DNA from 3 places in the Oceanobacillus aidingensis genome. Region 1 is predicted to be linked to each of the others. Evidence: riboswitches for the same ligand, from Rfam matches in the RefSeq annotation. Region 1 holds a riboswitch; each other region holds the start of a gene.
The links. A riboswitch is a leader RNA that binds a small molecule or an ion and turns the genes downstream of it on or off. The one in region 1 is predicted to bind preQ1.

Region 1 (6,323 bases):
AACTGCAGCTGATTGCTGTATCCGATGACGCAGGAGTCTTTTTACTTGCTTCTAAGGATGGAAAGCATATTATGGCAACCGGGCATTTAGAATACATGGCAAACACATTGAAGGAAGAATATGAAAGAGACCATGCACGAGGAATCGATACAGCTATGCCGGAAAATTATTATCCCAATAATAATCCGGAAAAACAGCCGAAGCATCGTTGGAAGAGTCACTCCAGCTTGCTGTTTTCCAACTGGCTGAATTATTATGTGTATCAAGAAACCCCTTATGTATGGGGAGAAGAGTAAAAATAGATTGAATGAAGCAGAGAAGGGACTGGATGCGTCTGGTCCTTTTTTAAAACACCAAAAAATAAGGCTGAAGCAGCTGCCAGCCTTATTTTTTGGTGTTTATCCTAATCGTTTTTGATAAAACAGAGGCATGCTCATAAGCATTCATCAATCCCTGCTGCTGAATGGTTGTTTTAGGAATACTTTTATACAGCAAAGTAATTGGAAAGTTTGCTGAGAATGGAAAAGGTTCCATGGTTATTGTCTCCTTATCTTCCCAGCTGACAGAAAAAGCAGATGGAAAGGAGGATGCGGTGTTTGAAACGGATATCCCGTTTTTAAAAAAAGGATGAAGGTCTTTATCCGCGGCTCCCGGCTCATTCATACATGCGAACAGAGATAGATTATCGGAAAACTGTAAAAGCGTATAATCCATTTCAAACGTCGCTTGATTAAAATGATCCATCCTGCTGATCAGCCATTCCTGCCGCTCTGCTTCCTGCTGAACAAACGCTTTTGCTTCAGGGAGCGTGGATGTTACGAGAAAACGCTTATAATGTTCACTGCATAATAATGCGGCATACCTGTCCTTTTCCTGGACCTGCTCAATACCCTGCGTGTACAAGACGGTTTTTGGTATGTCTGGAAAATCGATAAAGGAATAGGGACGATTTGCCTGATCATTCCAAAAAGGCTGCTTGTCAAAGGCCTCCCAGCCGCAGTCATGCTGATAAGCTGCATAGATAACAGAATCTTTATAAGGCGTATGCTCGAAATAACCCGAGGCCAGATTTTTAACTATTTCTCCAGATACAGAAGCATGGTCTACCTGTGTTATAAAAATAAAATGGCCGTTCTGATTTCGGATAATCATTTTACTCATTCCCTTCCTTGTGATTGATTGCATGGAGAACGAAAGAGCCCCAGGAAGCTTTTCATATCATTAAAAAAATTACTTCTCCATTCTTAAAAAAGACGATGGATTACATTCTCCACCGTCTTTTTCTCTGTATTATATCATTTTATCAAAATGTATCCGTTTATATAAAGTATAGAAGATCGGAATGCCGATCAGTAAAACAATCAATTCACTGATTCCGGTTGTAAGCCATGTCAGCAGGAACGGTAATTGTAAAGCTATATTTAGCATAAAGGCAATAATAAACATATTAAAGCTGAAAATCAATGTATTTAGAAATAGCAGTGTCAGCTTGTTTTTAATATATTTTTTTAAGAAAATAATAATTCCTAAAGATATGGCGGTATGTGCTGTCCCGAATAAAAGATCCAATCCGCCTGCCATTGAAAATAAATTAGATGCAAATACACCAATCGTAATGCCGAAAAAGTAACGCTTATCAAAGATAATCAAATGGTTAAACATCTCTGATATTCGAAATTGAATCGCCCCAAATGCAACTGGGGAGACCAGTAGGGATACGGCGACATACAATGCTGCAATAATCCCGTTAATCACAAGTGTCCTTATATTCATATCCTGTTTTCCTCCTAGTTTTTTAGCGTGGGATGGTTACGAACCACGTTGAACCTAGCCTATCATACCAGTATCGAAGAAGGAAAACAATCGTTTTGTATATGTAATGATTTGGAAAACGCGAAGCTTTTAAACATAAAAACAAGTTTAACAGGGAGCGGACAAAATAAATGAAGTGACATCATGGAAAAGAAACGAAACTAAAAACAAACCCCCGGCTGTCAAACCGGGAGTTCGTCGTTATCAGTTTATTCTTCCAGAGCAGCTTCCAAAAATGTCCGATTAACCAATCCTTCAATTTCATCTGACTGCATATACCCTGCTTCGTAGCTGATTGTTGCCATTTGCTGCAGCACTTCTTCGTTGATTTCATACGTTGGATTGAGACGTTCGCTTGCTTCCAGCGTTTCCTCGTAATCCAACTCGTTGCCTGTCGTTTTTTCAATGTGATTGACAAATAATTCAACTGCTTCTTCCTGATTCTCTTCAATAAATTCTACAGCACGGGCATGGGCACGTAAATAGGCCTGTGTTAATTCCTCATTGCTTTCCGTAAATGATTTCCGCGCAGTAACAACAGTTGTTGTTGATTCTGTTCCCCAAGCAAATTCTTCTTCATCAAGGAGAATGTCGGCGTTTGCCTGATTTTCCAAATATACGCCCCAAGGCTCCTGCGTGGCCGCAGCATCGACGTCTCCCTGCAGGAACAGCGTGGATGTGTCAGCAGGAGCCTGCGGTACCAAGCTTACGGTTCCGCCCTCGTCATCTACTTTCAGACCGACATCATCTAATGCTTCTCGCAACATGATGTCCTGCGTGGAACCAATAGTCGGGATGGCTACGCGCATGCCATCAAGATCTTCAACGCTTTCGATACCTGAATCTTCACGAGTGGCAAGGACTGCCCCGCCATTCACCGCTCCGGCAATGATTTCATGCTCCGGATTTCTTAAATAAGTTGTTGTTGCCGGAGACGGGCCAACAGTACCAATGTCGATATCCTGTGTGGACATAGCCTCCATAAAGGCACTGCCATCCGGGAATGTGGAGGTTTCGATATTTACCTCTTCTCCCATTTCTTCTTCAAAGTAACCATTTTCCAGCGCAACTACCGTAGTAATATGTGTAAAATTAGGGAAATATCCAATGTGTATTTCATCGGCAGCTTCTTCTGAACCACAGCCTGCCGCTCCTAATAAAAGAAGCGCACCCAGGCCGAATAATATTTTTTTCATATCCCTCATCCTTTCTATTAAGCTCCAACGCCCCATTTTCTTGCAACAGAGCGTTCCATTCTAAGAAATACCTGATTATCCATAATCGTACCGATGATACCGATCACAATCATAATAGAGAGTACTAAATCCATTGATTGCAAGGAGCGTCCCATATCTAACAGATACCCGAGGCCGCCGTTTCCACCGAGAAGCTCCCCAGCCATGATTGCGCGCCAGGCGAAAGCCCAAGCAACACGAAGACCAGAGATAATATGCGGTACGGATGCCGGAAGAATCACGGTTCGCACAAGATGCGTACCCGACGAACCTAATGTACGTGCAGCATTTAAATAAAGATTGGGCACATTTTTAAATCCGGTGCTTGCATTTACTGTCATTGTCCAGGTTGCTCCAATAGTCACAATAAATAAAATGGCTACATTCCCAAGTCCAAACCAGACAATAGCCAGAGGGAACCAGACAATACTCGGAATGGACTGTAACGCAGTCACAAAAAATCCAAGCGTATCATCCACCCATTTATAACGGGCAATTAAGTACCCAAAAATCAGACCTAAAATTACTGCTATGGAAAAACCGAGCAGCAGTCTCCCGAGCGTCATTCCTGTAGCTCCGAGTATTTGCCCGGAAATCAGACCGTTCACTAATGTGCTTAACACCGTGACTCCGCCGGGATCATTCGGGATAAGCAAAGGGGGAAACATAAAGGTCGGAAACAGGTTGGTTTTAGATATGATCTCCCATATAGTCACGATCACGATCACGAACAGCACTCGTCTTAAGGCGGTAATCATCCCCGAACTCCTCCTTCAACACTTTTTCCATTTCTTCTTCCAATTCCTTCATCACACGTGTTTCTAAATCTACAATTACACTATCTGATGGGTTACGCGGGCGCGCCGCCTGTACTCTGAAAGATTTTTTGATTGCTCCAGGTCTCGTGCTCATAAGCAATACCCGTTCTGAAAGCGTGAGTGCTTCACGAATATTATGCGTGATAAAGAGAATGGTTTTTCCGGTTTTTTGCCAAATTTCTTGCAGCTCCTGATGCAAAATAAGCCGTGTCTGTTCATCAAGGGCTGCAAATGGTTCATCCATCAAAAGAACGTCAGGATCCATCACGAGAGCACGCGCAATTGCTACACGCTGCTGCATGCCGCCCGATAATTCATGGGGAAAAGCATGCGCAAAATTTCCGAGATGCACCATTCGAAGCCCTTCCATTGCTTTTTCTTCCGCTTCTTTTTTGCTCATTTTTTTCAACAGCAGTCCATATGTAACATTATCCATGACATTCATCCATGGAAATAAACCGCCTTGTTGAAAAACAACGACCCGGTCAGTCCCCGGTCCTTTAACTTTTTTATCATTCACATATACTTCTCCAGAAGTCGGGCTGTCCAGACCGGCGATTAAATTCAAAATCGTAGACTTGCCGCAGCCGGAAGGTCCAAGCAAAGAAACAAATTCGCCAGCTTCAATTTGGAGATCGATATCATGCAGGACATGGAGCGAATCCGTTTTGCCTTTGGGGAAGCTTTTATTTACCTGCTCCAGTTTTACCTTCATAAAGAACCTCTCCTTCAAAATAATAAATAAATATAAGTAAACTTATAAGGATTATATATTATGCAAAAAAAAGCGTCAAGGGAACTTGTATTGTGATACGTTTGGTATTTTATTAAATGAATTATAAAATCTTGCCCAAATGACAGGCATAAAGGGAAGGGTTCATGCGTTTTCTCTCAACGGCAGTTTTAAAAAAATGTTTCCGTTTGAAAAAATATTAAAAAAGAAGAATCAACACCAAAATCTATGGTTGGAAAATAGAATTAAATGTGATAAAAGCAACAAGCTAGCGGAGGAAAAACACGGAGACTCCTATGGGAAGGCGCGGGACATAAGTGCGACTATGCTTCTGTCTGCGCCTGCCGGCTTGCCAATCAGCAAGTCTTCTTTTCACCCGCAGGGCATAAGTGCGACTATGCTTCTGTCTGCGCCTGCCGGCTTGCCAATCAGCAAGTCTTCTTTTCACCCGCAGGGCATAAGTGCGACTATGCTTCTGTCTGCGCCTGCCGGCTTGCCAATCAGCAAGTCTTCTTTAAAGGAGATGGGCTCGGGGCCCATGGAAAGCGTAGTGTATTTCCGTAGCGGTCGCTTACAGCAAATATATATCTACTATGTCACCCATAGATTTTGGTGAAGAGCCAAAAAGAAAAACCTGCAAATATTTTGACCATCGTACTTACTTTATTTATAATAAGTTACATAAAGTAAGTTTATTATTTTTAGTTAATTATAAATCAATTAAGAAAGGTGACTAATACTATATGGAAAATAAATTTTTTGAATCTCCGACAATGCATGTATCAGATATAACCATTCAAGTAGCGAATTTACAGCGTTCCCTCGATTTTTATCATACTTTTCTAGGCTTTCAAGTGATGGAGGAGACAGAAAACCAGGCCATCCTTTCTGCTGATGGAAAGAAGGCTTTAATCATACTGGAACAGCCGGAAGGAGCGCTGCCGAAACAAGGCAAAACCACAGGGCTTTATCATTTTGCCATTTTATTGCCTCAAAGAGCGGATTTGGCGGCATTTTTAAAACATCTTCTGCAGGCAGGGAAAGCATACAGCCTGCAATTAGGGGCTGCCGATCATATTGTCAGTGAAGCACTCTATTTTTCTGATCCGGATGGAAATGGAATCGAAGTTGCCAGAGACCGATTGTCTAAAAGCTGGAAGTGGATAGATGAATCCGTGCAAATGAGTACGGATCCGCTTGATGCAGATGGACTACTGGCAGAGGCTGCTGGTGATTGGCAGGGGATGCCTGTGGAAACACGTATTGGACATGTGCATCTCCATGTGAATGATTTGCCGGCAGCAAAGGAATTTTACATTAAGGGAATAGGGTTCCAAGAGGTAACTGGATTTCCTGGAGCATCTTTTTTATCTGACAACGGTTATCATCACCATATTGCGATTAATACATGGAATGGGGAAGGAGCGCCGATTCCAGATTTACAAGCGGCTGGGATGCAGTTTTTTACAATAACGTACCCGAATAAAGAGGAGATAGACAAAGTGGTTCAAAGATTGGCAGCATTAGGTTATCCGGCTGATGAAGGAATGGTAAAGGACCCTGCAGGAAATCATATTTTTCTAACTGCTGCAGCAAAATAAAAAACATCTGCTTGAAAAAAGTGGATAGGTAAATCCAATTGAGGTAGAATAAAAACACAATATACAGCGAGAGATGGGAGCACCTCCATGGAATATATTTTATTAATTATTGGATTTGGATTGT
Region 2 (6,323 bases), on a different contig from region 1:
ATAGAAATGCTGGAGCGTGTAGGACTCGGGAGTAAACTGGATAATTATCCAAGTCAGCTTTCAGGCGGACAAAAACAGCGGGTAGCCATGGCCCGTGCCCTTGTGATGCGTCCTAAAATCATGTTATTTGATGAGGTTACCTCTGCACTTGACCCGGAGCTGGTCGGAGAGGTGCTAAATGTTATTCGTGATATTGCAGAAAATGATGATATGGCGATGGTTCTTGTCACGCATGAAATGAACTTCGCCCTGGATATAGCGGATAAGGTACTCTTTTTAGATGAAGGGGTTATCGCAGAGCAAGGTGCAGCAAGTGAGGTCATCGAGCATTCAGAGAACCCTCGTGTTCAATCCTTTTTGCAGCGTTTTAGAGGGTGAGCGAAAAATATTTAATCCTCCCCAGCCATGTTTAGCTTCGGCTGAGGTTTTTATAGATATTTTATGTTTCTGGTTAAACGGGTTCAAATGGGTTACCTATCAATATTTTAATTTTGAAGTTTCACTTATAATTTAAAGGAAAAATATTCCGTAAAGGCAATAATATAAGAGGAAAAGGCTCTTAGGGGAGCAAAGGATTTCGTATATTACGAATGTATTAAAAAAACCAGCCGGATTGACTGGTTTTTTCCTGTTATGCAAAATAAGAATTTATGAAACTTCCTCTCCTTCATCAGGAAGCTTTCAATAACTCCGACTGATGTTTTTCTTCATATTTTCGCGCCCAGCGGACAAGCAGATACGCAAATGGTGTATCAACCGCTGCAACGGTAAACTTCCAAATATATTGCGAGACAATCATTCCCAGTAAAACAGATGTCGGGACAACGCCCCAAAAAGCAATCGTAATAAATAGGACGGTATCAAAGAGCTGGCTCGTCATCGTTGATAAATTATTACGCAGCCACAGCTTTTTCCTTCCATGCCGCTGTTTTAACGTATGAAAAATGGAAACATCCAGGTGCTGGCTGACAAAATAAGAAACCAGGCTTGCTAAAATTATCCGGAAGCTCCCATTAAAAATCTCTTCAAAGGCAGCCTGTGATTGGAAATCGGCAGCCGGCGGAAGCTGAATGGAAATATAAATAAATACCATGGCAAGCACCTGTGTGAGAAAACCAGCCTGGACCGTTCTCCGAGCTGCCTTTTTTCCATAAACTTCCCCAATGACATCCGTCATCAAATAAGTAATCACATATACAATCGCTGCAGCGGGCAATACAATACTTCCCATTTCAAATAATTTAACCGACAAAATATTCGATAATAATAATAGGCCGACAAAAACGGCAGTGAAATAAATATACATTCTCCTGTTCCCTTCTCTTCAAAGGTGCAAGGATCTTAGTTTCCCTCTATCGATTATCAATCTTTTCCGGATACATATCATGCTGCATTAACCGGTTTTCTGCCATCTTTTCAAATTTTGTCCCCGCTTTTCCATAATTGCAATACGGGTCGATGGAAATACCTCCGCGGGGCGTAAACTTTCCTCTTACTTCAATATAACGCGGATCCATCAGCTCAATTAAATCGTTCATAATAATATTGACACAGTCCTCATGGAAGTCACCATGATTCCGGAAACTGAATAAATATAATTTTAAAGACTTACTCTCTACCATTTTGATATCTGGAATATAGCTGATATAAATCGTCCCAAAATCCGGCTGATTCGTTATCGGACAAAGCGTTGTAAATTCCGGACAGTTTAATTTCACAAAATAATCACGATTTGGATGCTGATTATCAAATGTTTCTAAAATCTCAGGTGTATAATCAAACGCATATTTCGTTTCTTTATTCCCCAGCAATTCAATTCCTTGAAGATCCTTCTCACTTCTTCCTGCCATACTCGTCACCTCCTTTAGATATATTACGATAACAGAAATCAGTTATTTTCTATTACCTTGCAGTTCAAAACTTCCTCACATAGAAAAAGCCGTGCTCCCAAGGAACACGGCTTGATAATCGCAAGTTGTCCTTAGTTTTTTATAGAGGGTTTAAGCTAAGAACCTCTGCCTGAAGTTTAAAATAACACTTCATATTATAAGAATAGATAAAAGGCATGTCAAATTTTCTTTTTATCCCAGCCATCCTCTATCACAGCCAGAACCTGTGCCATGAGGCTATCCTTCCACATCCTCGCCAATAATCCGCACTTCCCGCTCTAACTGCACATCAAATTTCTCTTTTACCGTCGCTTGAACAAATTGAATTAAGGAAATATATTCGGAAGCCGTTGCATTTTGTTTATTTACAATAAAACCGGCATGCTTTGTGGAGACTTCTGCTCCGCCAATTTGCTTCCCTTGAAGATTACAGTCTTGGATCAGCTTACCGGCAAAAAAACCGGGCGGGCGTTTGAACACACTGCCGCAAGACGGGTACTCGAGCGGCTGTTTGGATTCTCTTTTATATGTAAGATCATCCATCATTTCTTTAATTTCTTCTTTGTTCCCGGGCTTTAACGCGAATGTTGCTTCCAACACAATATAACCGTTGTCCGGGATGTTACTTGTGCGATAGCTGAGATCTAATTGCTCTGCTGTTAATGTCAGCAGTTCGCCGTCCTTTGTCGCAACTACCGTACTTTCCAGCGCATCTTTAATTTCTCCGCCATATGCACCTGCATTCATATATAGCGCTCCGCCGACGGAACCTGGAATACCGCAGGCAAACTCTAAACCGGCAAGCTCTTCATTTAAAGCAAAACGGGAAGCATCAATAATTCTTGCTCCGCTCTGAGAGATAACTTTATCTTCTTCTCTCCAAATAGCTGACAGCTGCTGCAGGTTCATAACGATCCCGCGGATGCCGCCATCCTTCACAATCAGATTAGAACCATTTCCAAGCATTGTAAATGGGACATTTTCCTGATTAGCAAAGCGAATAATCGCCTGCACTTCCTCGTAAGTGGACGGAGTAATGTAAAAATCCGCTTCCCCGCCTAATTTCGTATACGTATGTTCTCTAATCGGCTCATTCATCAATACATTCTCTTTTTTCGTATGTTGAATTAATTGATCATAAAGATGATGGTATTTATTCATGCTATCATTCCTTTAATTTGTCAAAATCTTTTCTCTATTTGACCTTTATATTCTCATTCTTTTCCTACTTTGTTAAAAACAGGCATTCATCTTACTCCAGTTGAGCATTTCCGCATAACTGAAGTAAGATCATTTGATAAATCAATCCTATACCATTGTAGTTGATTCACTTTAATCTTGCCACAAAAAGCTATGAATCAATTTATCAATTTGCATACTTTCGTGCAGGGCACTGTGTGTCAGCTGCGGGTCATCAATAATCGTCTCTTTGAAATTTTGTTCGGGTATCATACTCCTCAGTGCCTTCACACTTTCCGGAACAGCAACGGAATCACCTGTACTGGCAATGCTGTAAACATCCACATCCGCAGGAAACATATTCTGCTGCAGCATATTTATCGCATGCGAATCGGGTTTCAAATCTTCTGCAGCTGCATCTTGATGAATTTCAAAATATCTTTCATTATAAATACCATCAAATGGACTGCCGATGGCTACAAGTTTATTAACAGATGGATAGTCATTCCTTGCATATTCCATCGTATATTTCACAGCAAGAATACCGCCCATAGAATGTCCGACCAGGTTAACTTCCTCCACTCGATAATTTTCCTTTAGATGAAGAAGCACTGCCGCAATCCATTCTGTACTTTCCTCAAAGCTTGCACGATTATCCTCTAAAACAATCTGTACAAACATGGGCGCATATCTCCCGTTATTTAAGTTATAATCGACAATATCTCCGTTCTCTGTCACATAGTAGATAAATCCTTTATTTCCCCATTGGTACATATTTTCAAAACGGTCAAGCATATGACCAAATGAATTCTCCGTTCCTTTATAACCATGTATAAAAATCGTCGGTGCACCGGTATACTCCTCTGCTTGCGTTTCATCGTTCTGGTAAAAATAAATACCTGTTGCAATGGCGCAGATAACCAGGAGACCCAGGACAATACCTGCAATCTTCTTTCTCATTTATTTCCCTCAATTTCTGTTGTAAATCTAAGTACATCTCATGCTCTGAAGTACATAGCTATTATAACATCCTTCCTTTGCTGGAACACCATTTCTTCTACTTTATGTGTTTATTTTTTTACTTCATTGGCATATTTTTTATCAGGAATTAAAATACAAATTTTAAGAAAATAATGATTGAAAAATAAGTACCTGCAGGAAGCCCTCTGTTCATTCCTCCGCCATGGGTATCTATAAAAAGAAAGCAAATAGAATCTGCTTTTTAAACAGCATTCTATTTGCTTTCAATCATTATTGGGCAATCCGTTCATAAAAATATCCCGTCCGATAATTCATTTCTGCTTATAAGTCTTTATTGCCCTCTATTCATAATATGATTAATGATGATGGTCGTCATCTTCATGCTCATGATCGTGGTCATGATCGCCTTCCTCACCATCTTCATGCTCATGATCCTCGCCTTCATGGTCGTCAATCGTAATTTCTGTAACCGGAGACTTGGCAACTGGATTATGATCATCATCGTAAAGAACCGCAAGAACTTCCTGTCCATCTACTTCTGCATCACCCATATAAGAATCCCCGTATTGATCTTCTGCCACCGTCCATTCCTCTTCAGCAGAATCACGTATGTACCAGTGCCAATGATCCAAATCTTCCTCTTCTGTTACTGCCTCTAATTTAAAAACATCGCCTGTATGGTAATGGTCGGATAACCCTTCAATTTCGATATTTTCCGGCACATCCTCGAAGGAAACCGCTTCGTCATCATAATCATGGTTATGCTCTTCTTCTTCATGATTTCCTTCTGGCTCTTCCTGGCTGGCTGTCCCTTCATCTTGATTATCTGCTTCTTCATTTCCGGACTGACAGCCAGCTATAAACAGGAAACTAATTAAGCCTAATATAATTCCTAATTGCCAAAACTTCTTCATAAAAAACACTCCTTCCATAATGCGTAATGATTACGTTTCGTAACGATTACGATTAAAATTATACATAGATGCCTTTTAGTGGTCAAGTGATTTTTTTAAGGTACTATTCTTCATAGACATGAAAATATGCTGCCATACTACGCTGATCGAATGATATGATTTCTGCTTCCACTAATCGTTTGGGCAAAAATGGCCTGAAACCTGATTCAACCCTTATAAATAAAAGTCTCAAGCTCCCACGAACAAATATCCTGGGAGCTTGAGACTTTTATTTATCCTTTATTTCACAACAAGCACTTTACACGCTGCCTGATGAACGATTTGCGTACTGACACTGCCAAGAAGAAGCCTTCCTACTCCGCCAAGCCCCCGGCTTCCTATAACGATTAAATCTATTTCCTTCTCTTTGGCATATTCAATTACTTTATAACCCGGATTACGGAAAGAATAATCTATCAAAACCTCTGTTTCACATGTTATCCCATCCGCTTCCAGATCATTATATACTTCTTGGATGGCAGGGCGCGCTTCCTCTGCCAAATCATTCATAAAAGTGCGGGCAAGAGCGGCATTCACCGTTGGCCCTCCATTGGAGATTACGGTAACAACATGTACAACGGCATCTTCAGCAAGTTTCACCTGCTCTTTGGCTTCTTCTATTGCTTTTTTACTAAGGTCGGAGCCGTCATAAGCTACTAATACATTCATACTCATCCCTATTCCTCCCTATTTCGTATTATATTCCTACTATTATCGTAACACATTTCTGTTAAAACGGTTACATGTTCAATAGAAGTGTTGAAAAAGCGTCATTAATTTACGCAGTGTAACTGACTGTAAGAATCCCGACTCCTAAACCAAGAAATACGGTGTTTCATTGCGGAAGTTCTAACAGTCAGTAACGACCAATTAGTTCTACTTGCAGCCACCCCCGCTGAATTGCCTTTTTATTTTATGGAGTGATATTGGACCTCGTCTTCATTCATACTGCATATATAAGAAAAACCGCAATCTGTTAATATCTCTTTAGCCTCTTCAAAATGAGCAGCAATCTCTTCCGGACGGTGCGCATCAGAACCTAATGTGATAATTTCTCCGCCAAGCTTACGGTATAAGCGCAATAAATTTTTACTTGGCAGCGGTGCATTCATGCCATATTTATAGCCGGATGTGTTTAATTCGATTCCCTTGCCTTCTGAAATAACCAGTTTTAATATTTCTTCCATAATATCCTGCGGCACATGCTCCCAGCCCCCAGAGGCATATCTGCTGACTAAATCAAGATGGCCTAAAATATGATAGTTTTTAAAATTTTTCAGGCATTCATAGTACTCTTCAAAATAAATACGATATGCTTCAT
Region 3 (6,323 bases), on a different contig from region 1:
CAATATCTTCTTTGGCGCTTCCGTCCCATGTAAATGCGGAATCGCACCAGGCACATCGGTAATCGCATCCAGCAGTTCGGACGAACATGGTTTTTCTTCCGACTACCATTCCTTCACCTTGAATTGTAGGGCCGAATATTTCTAAGACCGGTATTTTACGCATGATTCATCCACTCCCGTCTTGCTTCCGCATAGCTTGTCGGTGTTTCAAATAACCGAACAAATTCCACCTGGCATTGGTTAGGGAGTTCCTGAATTGCCGCTTCCATTTGTTCAAAAATCCAGACGACCATATTCTCAGCAGTTGTGTTCATTTTGGGCAATGTTTCATTTAAATAACGGTGATCTAAAAATGTTTCAATCTTGTTCTTCCAAATCTCTTTTATATCACCAAAATCAATTACGAAACCCACCTTATCTACAAAACCGCTGATACCGAATACAACCTGATACGTATGTCCATGCAGATTCTTACACTTCCCCTCATAACAATGAAGATGGTGCGCTGCATCGAAGGAAAACTCTTTACTTACCATCACGCGTTTTTGGTGATAGGCCAATTCTTCTCTATGAATATCTTTATCCAGCTTTTGCAGCTCTTCGACAATACGAAACCCGAACATTACTGATTCATCTCCTGTCTTCTAACTAAGTATTGGTCTAATCCACGCTGGCGTAATTGACATGCAGGACATTCTCCGCATCCTGCTCCTCTAACCCCGTTATAACAGGTCAACGTCCGTTCTCTGACATAATCAAAGGCTTGCAGTTCATCCGCTAATTCCCATGTTTCTGCCTTATCCAGCCACATTAATGGCGTATGAATCACAAAATCTTCATCCATGGATAGATTTAAGGTGACATTTAATGATTTGGTAAAGATATCCCGGCAATCCGGATATCCGCTGAAATCTGTTTCACAAACTCCCGTAATAATATGCTTGGCATCAATTTGCTTGGCTAGAATGGTTGCAAAAGAAAGGAACAGTAAATTTCTTCCCGGAACAAACGTATTCGGTATGCCGCCATCCTCTGCATTCTCTACTTCAATGTCCTCCCTGGTCAGCGCATTGGGCGCTAATTGATTCAGTAAAGACATGTCTAAAATATGATGTCTCAATCCCTGATCTCCAGCGATTTCCTTTGCCACCTCAATTTCTAAGCTGTGGCGCTGATTGTAGTCGAAGGTGACTAACTCTACATGCTCAAACTTTTCTAATGCCCAAAATAAACAGGTGGTGCTATCCTGACCACCGCTGAATACAACAACTGCTCGATTATTTTTTTCCATAAAAAAATCCCCTTTCCAATTTGAAAAAGAGAATTCTAAACACCCGAAAAATGCAAAAAACCATACCTAAGGCGCGGTATGGGTATCCTTAGTTTTTTATAGAGGGTGTTAGCTAGAACCTCTTCTACTTTGTATCGTAGATTTTATTCAATTTCTTTTACAATTGGCAGTATAACATATATTTCCTGATGATGTTATCCTGATTTCTTTTTTCAAACATGAAATTACGTTTCATCAACCAGTTTGGCTTTGCAGTGTTTGCTTTTTCTCTCTTTTTAATATTACAAAAGCTCCCTTTATTCGTTTCATTATCCACGATAAAGGGAGCATCATTACAGATTACTGCATGAAATTCTGCTTTCAGCTGCTATTGTATATTTTACTTTTTCTCACGAATCCCCATAAGCGTGTTTGCCCCTGCTGGCCAGTTTTCTTTTGCCAGTCTTGGAAATTGATTAATCCGTACATCAACAGATTCCGGAAACGGCGCAGGGCGTCCAGATGACTGATCTATCCCCATCACCATCTGTTCACTGGTTGCCACAGTATCATTTTCTTTGTTTTTCATTTCAAACCAAAGATGCACACGCTTTGCATCCCGGTTCAACACAGTGACCTTTGTAAGCAGCTCCTCGTTTTCATGCGCCTCTTTTACATATTTAATATGCGCTTCCAGCGTAAAAATGGTATAAGCACTTGCTTTTCGTCCTTCTTCATCCAGACCGATCACATCCATGAAAGCATCGAGGCTATAACTGAAAATCAATGCGTAGTATGCATCGTTCAGATGTCCGTTATAGTCTACCCACGCACGTAACACATTGCCCTTCCATACTTGTTTACTTTCTGTCATAGGAGATCAGCCTTTCTGCCGGCCAGAAGCCTTCTTCCTCTAAAAGCCCCATTAATTTAATCAAGAAACGGTCCCGGCGATGTTCAAGGTCATCGATAGAAATCTCTCCGCTTTGTTCAGCAGTCCCTGAAATCACTTTTTCACTTAATTCTTCCGTCAGTTCAGGTGCCACTAAACGGGTCCAAGGCAGCTTCAATGCAGGGCCGAATTGTTCAAGCATGTGCCGCATCCCGTCCTTACCGCCTGCTAAATGAAGCGTTAGAAATGGTCCCATCAGTGCCCAGCGAAGACCAGGGCCGTAGACAATGGCTTTATCTACCTCTTCCGTTGTCGCTACGCCATCATTGACAATATGAAGCCCTTCACGCCAAATTGCTTCCATAAGCCGGTCGCCAATGTGGCCGTCAATTTCACCTTTCATCACAAGCGGCTTCATATGCATGCTTTCATAAAGCTCCTCTGCCTTTTCCATATAACTGCGCTCTGTCTGCTTTCCTCCTGCGATTTCCACCAATGGAATTAAGTAAACGGGGTTAAATGGATGGGCAACAATGATTCGTTCTGGGTGATGCACACAATCTTCCTGCAGGACAGAAGGCATGTATCCAGAAGTACTTGAAGCGATAATCGCTGTCGGTTTAGCAGCAGCATCCACCTGCGCTAATACCTTTTTCTTCAAGGCTTCCTGCTCTGGAACATTTTCCTGTATCAAATCGGCTTCTTTTACAGCTTCCTCCAGCTCGTTGTAGAAGGTCAGATTCTCCTTTGCAGCTTCGTTGCTTATTCCGTATTCTTCTAATGTTGTCCAAATAGCATCTATCATTTTTTCTGTTTTTTCTTTTGCATCAGGAGCCGGATCAAAAGCATTGACCTTATGACCATTTGCTAAAAAGCGTGCAATCCAGCCATTGCCAATCACGCCGGTTCCTAAAACTGCCATTGTTTTTTGCGCCATATTTCACCTCTTAGGAATTAAATTTTTTAAGATTTAAATGTTCTCTTGCCTCTGCAGCCGTCATCGGCTCCAGCTTGACACTATTTAAAATGCTGACAGCTTGATCAACCAGCTGTTCATTTGTACCAAGTACACCTTTTTCTAAATATAAGTTATCTTCTAAACCGACCCGGACATTCCCGCCGAGTAAAGCAGCCTGTGCCACAATCGGCAGCTGCATACGGCCAATACCAAAGGCTGACCAATGCGCGCCATCAACCACTCTTCTTTTCATATATTCGATTGTTTCTGCATCCGCATCAGCGCCCCATGGAATACCAAGACAAAATTGATACATTGGTGTTCCTTCTACTAGTCCTTCAGAAATTAATTGGTTAGCAAGACGGATATGTCCTGTATCAAATACTTCCATTTCGGGTTTTACGCCGCTTTCTTTAATCAGCTTTGCGTGCTCCCGAAGCCAGTCTTCCGGCCCTAAATAAACTTGATTGCCAAAGTTTAAACTGCCGCAATCCAAGGTGGTGAGTTCCGGAAGCAATTCCCCGACCGGTTCATGACGCTCTTTTGGTGTCTGAATATCAGTCCCTTCTCCTCCACAAGTTGGATTTTCTAGATTTGGAACAAAGTCGCCGCCCCCGCCAGCCGTAATATTAATAATCACATCTGTATCGGATTCACGGATTCGTTCCACGGTTTCTCTAAAAAGGGCCACATCGTGACTGAGTTTCCCTGTCTTGGGATCACGAACATGGATATGTGCAATTGCAGCACCTGCTTTTGCTGATTCAATAGCAGATTCCGCAATTTCTTTTGGCGTAATTGGAACATGTCTGCTTTTCTCTGTTGTATCACCTGCACCAGTCAGTGCTGCAGTGATGATTCGTTTATTCTTCATTTTTTGCTTCCTCCTTTTTGGTTGGGGTGACAATAGGAACATGGTTAAAAATCTCGCCACTTTCAAAAAACGCAACAAGATTATTTATCCAATTATAATAGGCATTCCATTCATCCAGCTCCTGCTGTAATCTCTCCATTCGAACTTTTACTTCTTCTGAGGAATCCTCTGTCAAAAAAGTTTCTAAATGACGAATTTGTTCTCTGAGACGGCGTTCTAAACTCGTATTACGTTTTACAACCTCTGACCAGTTACTTGTAAATAAGGATATAAATGTTTGTGCATAATCGCGTTCTACATTGTAATGATCTTTGCGGCTGCCTTTCACGTATTCTTTCTCAGCGATATTAAATGAGATCATCTGTCGCATGACCTGACTCATTCTTGTTTTACTCATTCCAGTTTCTTCAGCCAGTGAATCTAATGTCATTGCCTCGCGATTCATATAGATAATGCCAAGCAGCCGTCCGACTGTCGAGGATACGCCGAACGTTTCCATGTTATCTGCGATTCGATCTGTGAGCAGTTCTTCGCAGGATTTGATTTCTTGAAGCAATTGATTATTTGAAAATGATTCCATCGTCAAGCTCCCCTTTAACTTGTATATGTGTCACTGTAACACGGATTAAATAAAATTGGAAAAATCAAGTTTGATAGTAAATGAGCGTAAAAGTAAGCAATTCTAAGATAAACTGCACTGTATACTTTGTAAAGTTTAAATTGCACAGATTTTACGGTTTAAATCGCTTTTTTCGGATTTTCATTTTTACCTGTCTGTTTATTATACTGAGTAAGTCTAAATTTTAGTTTTACGGAATAAGCAATGGAGGTGCTTGTAGTGCTTGAATTTAAAGAAGTAACTAAAAAATTCGAAGGAAATAATACTCCTTCCGTTCATAAACTGAACCTGAAAGTAGAACGAGGAGAATTTGTTGTTTTTATCGGCCCAAGCGGGTGCGGGAAAACAACTACGATGAAAATGATTAACCGGTTAATTGAACCTTCCGGGGGAGAAATTCTTGTAGACGGCGTGAATGTCCTCAAGCAGGATGCTGTCCAATTACGTCGATCCATTGGATATGTTATTCAGCAAATTGGTCTTATGCCCCATATGACTGTGGGAGAAAACATCTCTCTTGTGGGATCGCTTTTAAAATGGAATAAGGAGAAACAGAAAGAACGGGCAAAAGAACTTATTTCACTGGTTGACCTGCCAGAGGATTATTTAGATCGTTACCCACATGAGTTAAGCGGAGGACAGCAGCAGCGAATCGGGGTACTGAGAGCGTTAGCTACGAATCCCCCATTGATTTTAATGGACGAACCATTTGGGGCGCTTGATCCAATCACTCGTGACAGCTTACAAGAGGAGTTTAAAAAACTTCAAAAGGAAATGGATAAAACGATTGTTTTTGTTACCCATGATATGGATGAAGCGATAAAACTTGCTGATAAAATCGTGATTATGAATCAAGGAGAAATCGTTCAAGTCGGCACACCAGATGATATTCTTCGCCATCCGGCCAATGAGTTTGTAGAAGACTTTATCGGAAAAGACCGGTTATTAGAAAGCCGCCCGGAAGTAACACGCGTTGAACAAATTATGAATCCAAACCCGATTACGATTGAAGAAGAAAGCAGCTTAAAAGAAGCTATTCAAAAAATGCATGCCAATCGTGTCGACTCCTTGTTAGTAGTTGATGGAGCTGGAATTTTAAAAGGATACATTGATATTGAAATGGTCGACTCCAATTATAAAAAGAAAAGCTATGTTCATGAAGCGATGGATACAGCAAAATATGCCGTGGATAAAAACAGCCTGCTCCGGGATACAATGCATCGTATGCTTCGTCGTGGCAGCAGTTACGTACCCGTTGTAACAGATAATAATAAATTAGCAGGAATCGTAACAAGGGCGACCCTTGCCGATATGGTTTTTAACACTATTTGGGGCGATGAAACAGAAGATATTACTGCTATAGAATAAAAAGGAGGCAAAAAATAATGCAAGCTATTAGAGATACACTTGCATCCTATGGATGGGAGCTGCTCGAAAAAACAGGAGAACATATGTACATTTCTATCGCTGCGATTGTTTTAGGTATTCTGGTTGCGGTCCCCTTGGGAATTTTACTCACTCGCATACCGAATAAAACAGCGGATCGGTTTATCTCGTTTGTCGGGATATTACAAACTGTTCCAAGTTTAGCTATTTTAGCTTTTTTGATGCCTTTCTTAGGCGTAGGTGTTGTACCTGCGATTATTGCTTTATTTATTTATTCCGTACTTCCCATACTTAGAAATACGTATACCGGCATCATGGAAGTAA

Region 2: it holds a riboswitch for preQ1, as region 1 does, so the genes downstream of both, queF (preQ(1) synthase) here and ACFO3P_RS11365 (QueT transporter family protein) in region 1, are expected to answer to the same signal.
Region 3: it holds a riboswitch for preQ1, as region 1 does, so the genes downstream of both, queC (7-cyano-7-deazaguanine synthase QueC) here and ACFO3P_RS11365 (QueT transporter family protein) in region 1, are expected to answer to the same signal.

What each region holds. Positions count from the first base shown of each region.
Region 1 covers NZ_JBHSFT010000016.1:26,547-32,869, reverse strand. The annotation lists gene metA (homoserine O-acetyltransferase MetA) at 1-296, shown strand, start outside; gene ACFO3P_RS11370 (DUF3891 family protein) at 385-1,161, opposite strand; gene ACFO3P_RS11365 (QueT transporter family protein) at 1,291-1,773, opposite strand; PreQ1 riboswitch class I at 1,782-1,826, opposite strand; gene ACFO3P_RS11360 (ABC transporter substrate-binding protein) at 2,022-3,008, opposite strand; gene ACFO3P_RS11355 (ABC transporter permease) at 3,026-3,805, opposite strand; gene ACFO3P_RS11350 (ABC transporter ATP-binding protein) at 3,738-4,580, opposite strand; gene ACFO3P_RS11345 (hypothetical protein) at 4,777-5,214, shown strand; gene ACFO3P_RS11340 (VOC family protein) at 5,342-6,199, shown strand; gene ACFO3P_RS11335 (calcium/sodium antiporter) at 6,287-6,323, shown strand, end outside.
Region 2 covers NZ_JBHSFT010000010.1:124,753-131,075, forward strand. The annotation lists gene ehuA (ectoine/hydroxyectoine ABC transporter ATP-binding protein EhuA) at 1-378, shown strand, start outside; gene ACFO3P_RS07330 (queuosine precursor transporter) at 671-1,306, opposite strand; gene queF (preQ(1) synthase) at 1,353-1,850, opposite strand; PreQ1 riboswitch class I at 1,976-2,022, opposite strand; gene murB (UDP-N-acetylmuramate dehydrogenase) at 2,127-3,050, opposite strand; gene ACFO3P_RS07345 (alpha/beta fold hydrolase) at 3,222-4,028, opposite strand; gene ACFO3P_RS07350 (hypothetical protein) at 4,406-4,963, opposite strand; gene ACFO3P_RS07355 (universal stress protein) at 5,243-5,677, opposite strand; gene ACFO3P_RS07360 (histidinol-phosphatase HisJ family protein) at 5,911-6,323, opposite strand, start outside.
Region 3 covers NZ_JBHSFT010000043.1:41,420-47,742, forward strand. The annotation lists gene queE (7-carboxy-7-deazaguanine synthase QueE) at 1-163, opposite strand, end outside; gene queD (6-carboxytetrahydropterin synthase QueD) at 156-623, opposite strand; gene queC (7-cyano-7-deazaguanine synthase QueC) at 623-1,291, opposite strand; PreQ1 riboswitch class I at 1,374-1,419, opposite strand; gene ACFO3P_RS15810 (thioesterase family protein) at 1,671-2,144, opposite strand; gene ACFO3P_RS15815 (3-hydroxyacyl-CoA dehydrogenase NAD-binding domain-containing protein) at 2,131-3,099, opposite strand; gene ACFO3P_RS15820 (beta-keto acid cleavage family enzyme) at 3,110-3,994, opposite strand; gene ACFO3P_RS15825 (GbsR/MarR family transcriptional regulator) at 3,984-4,574, opposite strand; gene ACFO3P_RS15830 (betaine/proline/choline family ABC transporter ATP-binding protein) at 4,833-5,981, shown strand; gene ACFO3P_RS15835 (ABC transporter permease) at 5,999-6,323, shown strand, end outside.